Regions from separate parts of the Streptomyces sp. NPDC047886 genome, predicted to be linked through region 2. Evidence: predicted binding sites of a transcription regulator. Region 2 holds the regulator's gene; each other region holds the start of a gene.

Region 1 (3,274 bases), on a different contig from region 2:
GCGGGGTGACGGTGGGGGTGACCCGCAAGCTGATCGAGAACGGCGTACTCGACCCGTCCCTCACCACCGTCGTCCTCAACACCGGCGACGGCCTCAAGACCCTCGACGCGGTCGCCCCGACCACCGGCCCCACCGCGACCATCCGCCCCAGCCTGGACGCGTTCCGCGACGCCGGCCTGGCCCGCTGAGCTGCCGCCGAGCCATCGCCGAGACCCTGAGGAGAGCAACCGCATGAGCGTCAACGTCCGCATCCCCACCATCCTCCGCACGTACACCGGCGGCAAGGCCGAGGTGCCCGCCGAGGGATCGACCCTCTCCGAGGTCATCGCGTCCCTGGAGCGGAGCCACCCCGGCATCGCCGCGCGCGTCCTGGACGACCAGGGGCAGCTGCGCCGCTTCGTCAACGTGTACGTCAACGACGACGACGTCCGCTTCGAGGGCGGCCTCGCGACCGCCACGCCGGACGGTGCGGGCGTCTCGATCATCCCCGCGGTCGCCGGCGGCTGATCGCCTCATCGCCTCGCAGAACGACCCCTGCCCCCTCCGCGAGTAAAAGCGGAGGGGGCAATTCTGCATGGTTGAGCGCGGTAGAGTTGGGGAAGTCCCCACCGCTGCTCTTGCCCGCCGCATATGAGAATGCGCCCCGTCACGACGAGATGCAGCCAAAGTGTCCGAGCGTTATGCGCCATTTGTGCGCTTTGCCGGGCCCGACTTGCCCTGGGATCGGGTAAATTCCAGCGGTTTCTCCGTTCACGCCTGCTCGGAATTCTCGTCCGATTGACCTGTTGCAGAGGGCAGTTGGGCAGATACATTCAGCCGCGGTCGACGCGTTCCGGCGCACGTTCCCGCCTGTCAGGGAGCGAGGTCTGACCCGGGTCCGCGAAGTGCGGTCCTGTGCAAGGGCCAGTAATAGGGGAGTTAGGCATGGCTCAGGGCACCGTCAAGTGGTTCAACGCGGAGAAGGGGTACGGCTTCATCGCGGTCGACGGTGGTGCGGATGTTTTCGTCCACTACAGCGCGATCCAGATGGACGGGTACCGCACCCTTGAAGAAGGTCAGCGAGTCGAGTTCGAGATCTCGCAGGGCCAGAAGGGTCCGCAGGCGGACATGGTCAAGCTCGCCGGCTGAGAACGGCGCGATTCGGCCATCGACTTCACGCGCGGCCAGCCGCCGTGGCGTGCTGAGGGGCTCGTATCCCGGAGGGGGATACGAGCCCCTCATGCGTACCCGCGTGCGGGATCGGGATCGCGTGGGGGGCCGCGTGCGGGGTCGCGTCATGCCCGCGTACGGGGCCTCGTCCCGCCCGTGCGCGGGATCCCGCCCTGGCGCGCGTACGGGGTCGCGCGGCGGCCCGGCGCACGGCCGCGCGGCGGCCTGGACGCACGGCCGCGCGGCCGCCCGGAGGCGCGGCCGGGCGCCCGGGGCGCTTGCACTCGCAGGGGTCGAGTGCTAATCATTGGCGTTAGCACTCTGAAGGTGAGAGTGACAACGAAGGACCTCGTCGGTGAGGCCCGCAGGCCGCGTGGGGCAAGGAACCACACGGCACGCAGGCCGTCCGTCGCGGGCGCCAGCGCGGTCCGGAGCAATCCTTCCCCAAGCTCTCAACTGCGTTCGAGCAGGGGAGACCCCATAAGTCCGGGAGGACCACTTCACATGGCCAAGATCATCGCGTTCGACGAGGAGGCACGGCGCGGTCTCGAGCGCGGGATGAACCAGCTCGCCGACGCCGTCAAGGTCACCCTTGGCCCCAAGGGTCGCAACGTCGTCCTCGAGAAGAAGTGGGGCGCCCCCACGATCACCAACGATGGTGTGTCCATCGCCAAGGAGATCGAGCTCGAGGACCCGTACGAGAAGATCGGCGCCGAGCTGGTCAAGGAAGTCGCCAAGAAGACGGACGACGTCGCCGGTGACGGTACGACCACCGCGACCGTCCTCGCCCAGGCGCTCGTCCGTGAGGGTCTGCGCAACGTCGCCGCGGGTGCCAACCCGATGGCGCTGAAGCGCGGCATCGAGAAGGCCGTCGAGGCCGTCTCCGGCGCCCTGCTCGAGCAGGCCAAGGACGTGGAGACCAAGGAGCAGATCGCCTCCACCGCCTCCATCTCCGCCGCCGACACCCAGATCGGCGAGCTCATCGCCGAGGCGATGGACAAGGTCGGCAAGGAAGGCGTCATCACCGTCGAGGAGTCCAACACCTTCGGGCTCGAGCTCGAGCTCACCGAGGGTATGCGCTTCGACAAGGGCTACATCTCGGCGTACTTCGCGACCGACATGGAGCGCATGGAGGCCGTCCTCGAGGACCCCTACATCCTCATCGTCAACTCCAAGGTCAGCAACGTGAAGGACCTCCTTCCGCTGCTGGAGAAGGTCATGCAGTCGGGCAAGCCGCTGCTGATCATCGCCGAGGATGTCGAGGGCGAGGCCCTGTCGACCCTGGTCGTCAACAAGATCCGCGGCACCTTCAAGTCCGTCGCCGTCAAGGCCCCGGGCTTCGGCGACCGCCGCAAGGCCATGCTCGGCGACATCGCCATCCTCACCGGTGGCCAGGTCATCTCCGAGGAGGTCGGCCTCAAGCTGGAGAACGCCGGTCTCGACCTGCTGGGCCGCGCCCGCAAGGTCGTCATCACCAAGGACGAGACCACGATCGTCGACGGCTCCGGCGACAGCGACCAGGTTCAGGGTCGCGTCAACCAGATCCGTGCCGAGATCGAGAACTCCGACTCGGACTACGACCGCGAGAAGCTCCAGGAGCGCCTCGCGAAGCTGGCCGGCGGCGTGGCCGTCATCAAGGCCGGCGCCGCCACCGAGGTGGAGCTCAAGGAGCGCAAGCACCGCATCGAGGACGCGGTGCGCAACGCCAAGGCCGCCGTCGAGGAGGGCATCGTCGCCGGTGGTGGCGTGGCCCTGCTGCAGGCGACCAGCGTCTTCGAGAAGCTGGACCTGGACGGCGACGAGGCCACCGGTGCCGCCGCCGTGAAGGCCGCCCTGGAGGCTCCGCTCAAGCAGATCGCCGTCAACGCCGGCCTTGAGGGCGGCGTCGTGGTGGAGAAGGTGCGCAACCTCACCCCGGGCCACGGCCTGAACGCCGCGACCGGCGAGTACGTCGACCTGGTCGCCGAGGGCATCATCGACCCGGCCAAGGTGACGCGCTCCGCGCTGCAGAACGCCGCGTCGATCGCCGCGCTGTTCCTCACCACCGAGGCCGTCATCGCCGACAAGCCGGAGAAGGCCGCCGCGGCCGCTCCGGGCGGCATGCCGGGCGGTGACATGGACTTCT
Region 2 (3,274 bases):
CACCAGCCCGGGGGACAACCCCCGGACCCCCGGCCACACCACACCGGCACCGCACGCGCCTAACGCCCGTTGAACGCGTCCTTCAACCGTGAGAAGAGCCCCTGCTGCCCCGGCTGGAACTGGCCCATCGGGCGCTCCTCGCCGCGCAGCTTGGCGAGCTCCCGCAGAAGCCGCTCCTGCTCGGGGTCCAGCTTCGACGGCGTCTGGACCTCCACGTGGACGATCAGGTCGCCCCGGCCGCCGCCGCGCAGGTGGGTGACGCCGCGCCCGTGCAGCGGAATCGACTGGCCGGACTGCGTGCCCGGCCGGATGTCGACCTCCTCGATCCCGTCGAGCGTCTCCAGCGGGCACTTCGTGCCCAGCGCGGCCGCCGTCATGGGGATCGTCACCGTGCAGTGCAGATCGTCGCCGCGCCGCTGGAACACCGCGTGCGGCAGCTCGTGGATCTCGACGTACAGGTCACCCGCGGGGCCACCGCCCGGACCGACCTCGCCCTCGCCGGCGAGCTGGATACGGGTGCCGTTGTCGACACCGGCGGGGATCTTGACCGTGAGCGTGCGGCGCGACCGGACCCGGCCGTCGCCCGCGCACTCCGGGCACGGCGTCGGGACGACCGTGCCGAACCCCTGGCACTGGGGGCACGGACGCGAGGTCATGACCTGGCCCAGGAAGGACCGGGTCACCTGCGACACCTCACCGCGGCCGCGGCACATGTCGCAGGTCTGCGCGGACGTGCCGGGCGCCGCGCCCTCACCTGAGCAGGTGGTGCACACCACGGCCGTGTCGACCTGGATGTCCTTCGTCGTGCCGAAGGCCGCCTCGTCGAGCTCGATCTCCAGCCGGATCATCGCGTCCTGGCCGCGCCGCGTCCGCGAGCGGGGCCCGCGCTGCGACGCCGTACCGAAGAACGCGTCCATGATGTCGGAGAAGTTGCCGAAGCCGCCCGCGCCGAAGCCGCCCGCGCCCGGGCCCGCGCCCGCCGAGGACAGCGGGTCGCCGCCGAGGTCGTAGACCTGCTTCTTCTGCGGGTCCGACAACACCTCGTACGCGGCGTTGATCTCCTTGAACCGCTCCTGCGTCTTCGGATCGGGGTTGACATCCGGGTGCAGCTCGCGCGCGAGCCGCCGGAATGCCTTCTTGATCTCGTCCTGGGACGCGTCGCGGCGTACGCCGAGTACGGCGTAATAGTCCGTGGCCACTTACGACTCCGCCAGGATCTGTCCGACGTAACGTGCCACTGCGCGTACCGCTCCCATCGTTCCGGGGTAGTCCATGCGGGTCGGTCCGACCACGCCGAGTTTGGCGACGGCCTCGTCGCCCGAACCGTAGCCGACCGCGACGACGGACGTGGAGCTCAGCCCCTCATGGGCGTTCTCATGTCCGATGCGCACGGTCATCGCCGAATCCGTGGCCTCGCCGAGCAGCTTGAGGAGCACGACCTGCTCCTCCAGTGCCTCGAGTACCGGCCGGATCGTCAGCGGGAAGTCGTGCCCGAAGCGGGTGAGATTGGCGGTACCGCCGATCACCAGCCGCTCCTCGGTCTCCTCCACCAGCGTCTCCAGCAGTGTGGCCAGCACCGCCGAGACGGTTCCGCGGTCCTCCGACTCGAAGGACTCGGGGAGATCCTGGACGAGCTGCGGCACGTCGGCGAACCGACGCCCGACGACACGGGCGTTCAGCCGCGCCCGCAGATCGGCCAGGGAGGTCTCGCCGAACGGCGCGGGGCAGTCGACCATGCGCTGCTCCACGCGACCCGTGTCGGTGATCAGGACGAGCATCAGCCGGGCCGGGGCCAGCGACAGCAGCTCCACGTGCCGCACGGTGGAGCGTGTCAGCGACGGGTACTGCACGACGGCGACCTGCCGGGTCAGCTGCGCGAGCAGCCGCACCGTACGCCCCACGACGTCGTCCAGGTCGACGGCGCCGTCCAGGAAGTTCTGGATGGCCCGGCGCTCCGGTGTCGACAGCGGTTTGACGCCGGCGAGCTTGTCCACGAACAGCCGGTAGCCCTTGTCGGTGGGGATGCGCCCCGCGCTGGTGTGCGGCTGGGCGATGAACCCTTCCTCCTCCAGCACCGCCATGTCGTTGCGGACGGTGGCGGGCGAGACGCCGAGGTTGTGACGCTCGGTGAGTGCCTTGGAGCCGACGGGCTCCTCCGTGCCGACGTAGTCCTGGACGATGGCGCGCAGCACTTCCAGTCTGCGTTCACTGAGCATCGCGCACACCTCCAGCTGGCTCGGGTTTCCTGCCGTTCGTTGGCACTCACGGCGTCCGAGTGCCAATAATCCCGCGGCCAGTGTACGGCGCCGAGGTAATCCCCTGGCAAGGGCGGCCGACCACGCTACCGCGCGCCGGTGGTGGGCATTGCCGATAGCGTCGCCGTATGGACGTCTCTTGGGAAGACTTCGGGTGGGAGCGGCTCGCCGACGGCGTGGGCCGCAGGCGCCTGCCCGTATGGGACGCGACCACCGCACTCGTGGTCGGGGAGGACGCCGCGCTCCTGTACGACACGGGCTCCACGCTGCGTGAGGGCGCCGAGGTGCGGGCGCAGGCGCAGCGGCTGCTGGGCGGCCGCCGCGTGACGCATATCGCACTGAGTCACCCGCATTTCGACCATGTGCTCGGCACGGCGGCGTTCGCGGGCGCGGAGGTGTACGGGGCGGTCGGGCTGGACGAGGTGCTGGTCAAGGACCGGGACACCCTGCGGTACGACGCGATCCGTCAGGGTGTCGACGCGGCGGAGGCGCTGGAGGCGACGGACGTCGTGGTGCGCCCGCACCATCTGGTGTGCGGCGAGTGGACGCTCGACCTGGGCGGGCGGCAGGTGCTGCTGGCCAACGTGGGGCCCGGCCACACCGGGCACGACCTGGCTCTGCTGGTGCCGGGCCTGCGCGGCGGGCCCGAGGTGGTGTTCTGCGGCGACCTCGTGGAGGAGTCCGGTGATCCGCAGGCGGGGCCGGACGCGATCCCGTCACGCTGGCCGGCGGCCCTGGACCGGCTGCTGGAGCTCGGCGGTGACGACGCGGTGTACGTGCCGGGGCACGGCGCGGTGGTCGACTCGGCGTTCGTCCGCGCCCAACGCGATGAACTGGCCCGGCGCTTCGGGGTGTCGTAGCGTCTGACGAATGCGCGGCTACCACCCCGATCTCACGCCCCCCTGGAAGCGCTCCGCACCCGTGCCCGAGGTGCCCGCCGAGCCGGACCTGGTGGTCGAGGAGGTGGGGACGGGGTTCTGCGGCGCGGTGATCCGCTGCGAGGCCGGCACCGTGACCCT
Region 3 (3,274 bases), on a different contig from region 2:
CACGTCCAGACCGGCCTGGTCGAGCTTGAGGCCGACCTCCTCGGCGATGACGGTGGCGCCGGTGAGGGCGGCCATGTCGCCGAGCATCGCCTTGCGGCGGTCGCCGAAGCCGGGGGCCTTGACCGCGACCGCGTTGAAGGTGCCGCGGATCTTGTTCACGACCAGGGTCGACAGGGCCTCGCCCTCGACGTCCTCGGCGATGATCAGCAGCGGCTTGGAGCCGCCGGCCTGGATGACCTTCTCCAGCAGCGGGAGCAGGTCGGTGATCGCGCCGATCTTGCCCTGGTGGATCAGGATGTACGGGTCGTCGAGGACGGCCTCCATACGCTCCTGGTCGGTGACCATGTACGGGGACAGGTAGCCCTTGTCGAAGGCCATGCCCTCGGTGAAGTCCAGCTCCAGGCCGAAGGTGTTGGACTCCTCGACGGTGATGACACCGTCCTTGCCGACCTTGTCCATCGCCTCGGCGATGAGCTCGCCGACCTGCTGGTCCTGCGCGGACAGCGCGGCGACGGCGGCGATGTCGGCCTTGTCCTCGATCGGGCGGGCCGTGGCGAGCAGCTCGTCGGAGACGGCCTTCACCGCGGCGTCGATGCCCTTCTTCAGGGCGGCCGGGGAGGCACCGGCGGCGACGTTGCGCAGACCCTCGCGCACCAGGGCCTGGGCCAGGACGGTGGCGGTGGTGGTGCCGTCACCCGCGATGTCGTTGGTCTTGGTCGCCACCTCCTTCACCAGCTGGGCGCCGAGGTTCTCGTACGGGTCCTCGACCTCGATCTCGCGGGCGATGGTGACACCGTCGTTGGTGATGGTGGGCGCACCGAACTTCTTGTCGATGACGACGTTGCGGCCCCTGGGGCCGATCGTCACCTTGACGGTGTCGGCAAGCTTGTTGACGCCGCGCTCAAGGGCGCGACGGGCGTCCTCGTCGAACTTCAGGATCTTCGCCATGGGAGCGATTCAGTCCTCTCGATTGCGATCCTCGGCCGCGCCTGCGGCCGCCATCGCCGGTGAGACGAACCGCGCCCCTCGCCGCCCGGGATCTCGATTATCGGCGGGGGCCAGGGGCGCGGTTCAGAGCATTCTGCTGCGGTGAACTACTTCTCGACGATCGCGAGCACGTCGCGGGCCGAGAGGACGAGGTACTCGTCGCCGTTGTACTTCACCTCGGTGCCGCCGTACTTGCTGTACAGCACGACATCGCCGACCTTCACGTCGAGCGGAAGACGCTCGCCGTTCTCGAAGCGGCCCGGGCCCACGGCCAGGACAGCGCCCTCCTGGGGCTTCTCCTTGGCGGTGTCCGGAATGACCAGGCCCGAGGCCGTGGTCTGCTCGGCGTCGAGCGGCTGGACCACAATGCGGTCCTCGAGCGGCTTGATGGCAACCTTGGAGCTGGTGGTCGTCACGATCCGACCTCCCCCTTCGGAGATCTCACGGGGTCATCTGTCTGAGGTGGCGACCAGGTGGATCCGTCGTCGCGGGTGCCGGACCTGCCCGTCGCTGTGTTGGCACTCTCCGGTGGGGAGTGCCAAGGCTGAGACTATGACCGTGATTAGCACTCGGTCAAGCGGAGTGCCAATTCACCACCCTCGGCGTCGCGCCGCGAGCCGCGCCGGCGGCGGTTCCCTCCCACGCCGACGACGGTTCCGTCCCGTGCCGACGCCGGTTCCCGACCACGCCGACGCCGGTTCCTCACGACCGTACGAGAAGGACGCCGCCCGGCCCGCCCCGGCGCGCCGCGCCGCGCACACCCGGCCCGCCCCGGCGCGCCGCGCCCGCGCCGCGCGCAAGGGGTTCCGTCGCCGCGCCGCGCCCGTGGACCGCGGTGTCGGTCACACGTAGTCCTCCAGCTTCGCGACGGCGTAGCCCTTGGCCGTGATGACGTCCATGGCCCTGCGCACCATGTCGGCCATGCTGCCCTTCCAGTCGCCCCGGCCCCGGAAGTGCGTCAGCACGATGTCCCCGGGGTGCAGGTCCTTGTCCCACTCCCGCCACTCCATGCGGTCGGGGAACGCCTCGGCCGCCCACAGCGGGACCGCCTTGATGCCGCACGACCGGGCGGCGCGCAGCGTGTCGGCGTTGTAGTTGCCGTACGGCGGACGGAACAGCGTCGGCCGTTTGCCGAACCGCTTCTCGATGGTGTCCTGCTGCCCGCAGATCTCCCGCTCCTGGCGCGCGTACGACAGGGCGGGCATGTACCGGTGGTTGAGCGTGTGGTTCTGCAGGGAGACGCCCAGGTCCTGCATCCGCTTGAAGTAGCCGTAGTCCTCCTTCACCAGGTAGTCGCTGAGGAACGCGCTGTAGGGGATGTCCAGCTCGGCCATCATCCTCAGCAGCTCGGGATCCTTCTCGGCGCCGTCGTCGATGGTGAAGAAGACGACCCGGTCGCTGGTCGGCACGGTGGTGAAGACCGGCGGCAGGCTCGGGTCCCCGACGCCGAAGCCCTTGCGGAAGGTGATCTCCGGCTTGCTGTCGGGCGGCGGGGGCGGGGTCAGCGGCGTGCGCTTCAGGCCCCACTTCCTGGCGGCCGCGGCGCGGGCGGCGTGCGCGCGCTTCACCCGCTCGACGTACGCGGCGAGGGCGCCCGCCGCGCCGGGCGCCTGCGCCTGCCGCTCGGCCCGCTCCCCGGCCCGCTTGCCGGCCGGCTGGGGCTGGCCGGCGGCGGGCCGGATCTCCGCGCCGCGGGGGCCGGACGCGTCCGTGCCCCCCGCGGCGCAGGCGGAGCCGAGGGCGGCGACCAGAAGGGCGGCGAGCGCCACGGACGCCCGCATACGCGGCGATTGCCGAGTTTGTCGTACTAGCTGCATGGCGCCGCATCCTGTCAGCGCCGCGCCCTCGCGTACGGCCGACACCGCCGCCGGACGCGCACCATCCCCCGCCTGGCCCACAATGGGGCGGGTGACCGACCTCGCTGCCTTCTCCGCGCTCCTCACCGACGAGGGCCAGGCCCTGCTGACCGCCCTGCGCGACTACGACCCGGCCCAGGAGCTGGCGGTGGCCTCCCGGCTGCGCCGCGAGCACCCGGCCGAGCTGGTGACGGCGGCGATCGGACAGGCCAGGCTGCGGCAGCGGGCGGTCGCGAAGTTCGGCGCCGACGACGCGTACCGGATGTACTTCACGCCGAACGGTGTCGAGCAGTCGACGCGCAGGACGGTCGCCGATCACCGTGCCGCCGTCTTCGCCCGCCTGGGTGTGCGGAGCGTCGTGGACCTGTGCGGCGGTATCGGCGGCGACGCGCTCGCGCTCGCCCGCGCCGGGATCTCCGTACTCGCCGTCG

The links. The regulator HrcA, encoded in region 2, represses chaperone genes, less so after heat shock. The targets are predictions, from matches to a motif close to TTNGCACTCNGNNNNNCNGAGTGCNAA.
Region 1: a site for HrcA is predicted at 1,463-1,489, ahead of groL (chaperonin GroEL). Genes of this name have one in related genera too.
Region 3: a site for HrcA is predicted at 1,550-1,576, ahead of groES (co-chaperone GroES). Genes of this name have one in related genera too.

Annotation. Positions count from the first base shown of each region.
Region 1 is NZ_JBIDCF010000010.1:131,087-134,360, forward strand. It holds gene thrC (threonine synthase) at 1-188, shown strand, start outside; gene ACGF5U_RS27400 (MoaD/ThiS family protein) at 232-507, shown strand; gene ACGF5U_RS27405 (cold-shock protein) at 925-1,128, shown strand; gene groL (chaperonin GroEL) at 1,654-3,274, shown strand, end outside.
Region 2 is NZ_JBIDCF010000001.1:793,381-796,654, forward strand. It holds gene dnaJ (molecular chaperone DnaJ) at 60-1,199, opposite strand; gene hrcA (heat-inducible transcriptional repressor HrcA) at 1,200-2,216, opposite strand; gene ACGF5U_RS03580 (MBL fold metallo-hydrolase) at 2,384-3,115, shown strand; gene ACGF5U_RS03585 (DUF3097 domain-containing protein) at 3,126-3,274, shown strand, end outside.
Region 3 is NZ_JBIDCF010000002.1:1,021,246-1,024,519, forward strand. It holds gene groL (chaperonin GroEL) at 1-948, opposite strand, end outside; gene groES (co-chaperone GroES) at 1,095-1,403, opposite strand; gene ACGF5U_RS10275 (hypothetical protein) at 1,651-1,839, shown strand; gene ACGF5U_RS10280 (polysaccharide deacetylase family protein) at 1,830-2,768, opposite strand; gene ACGF5U_RS10285 (RsmD family RNA methyltransferase) at 2,887-3,274, shown strand, end outside.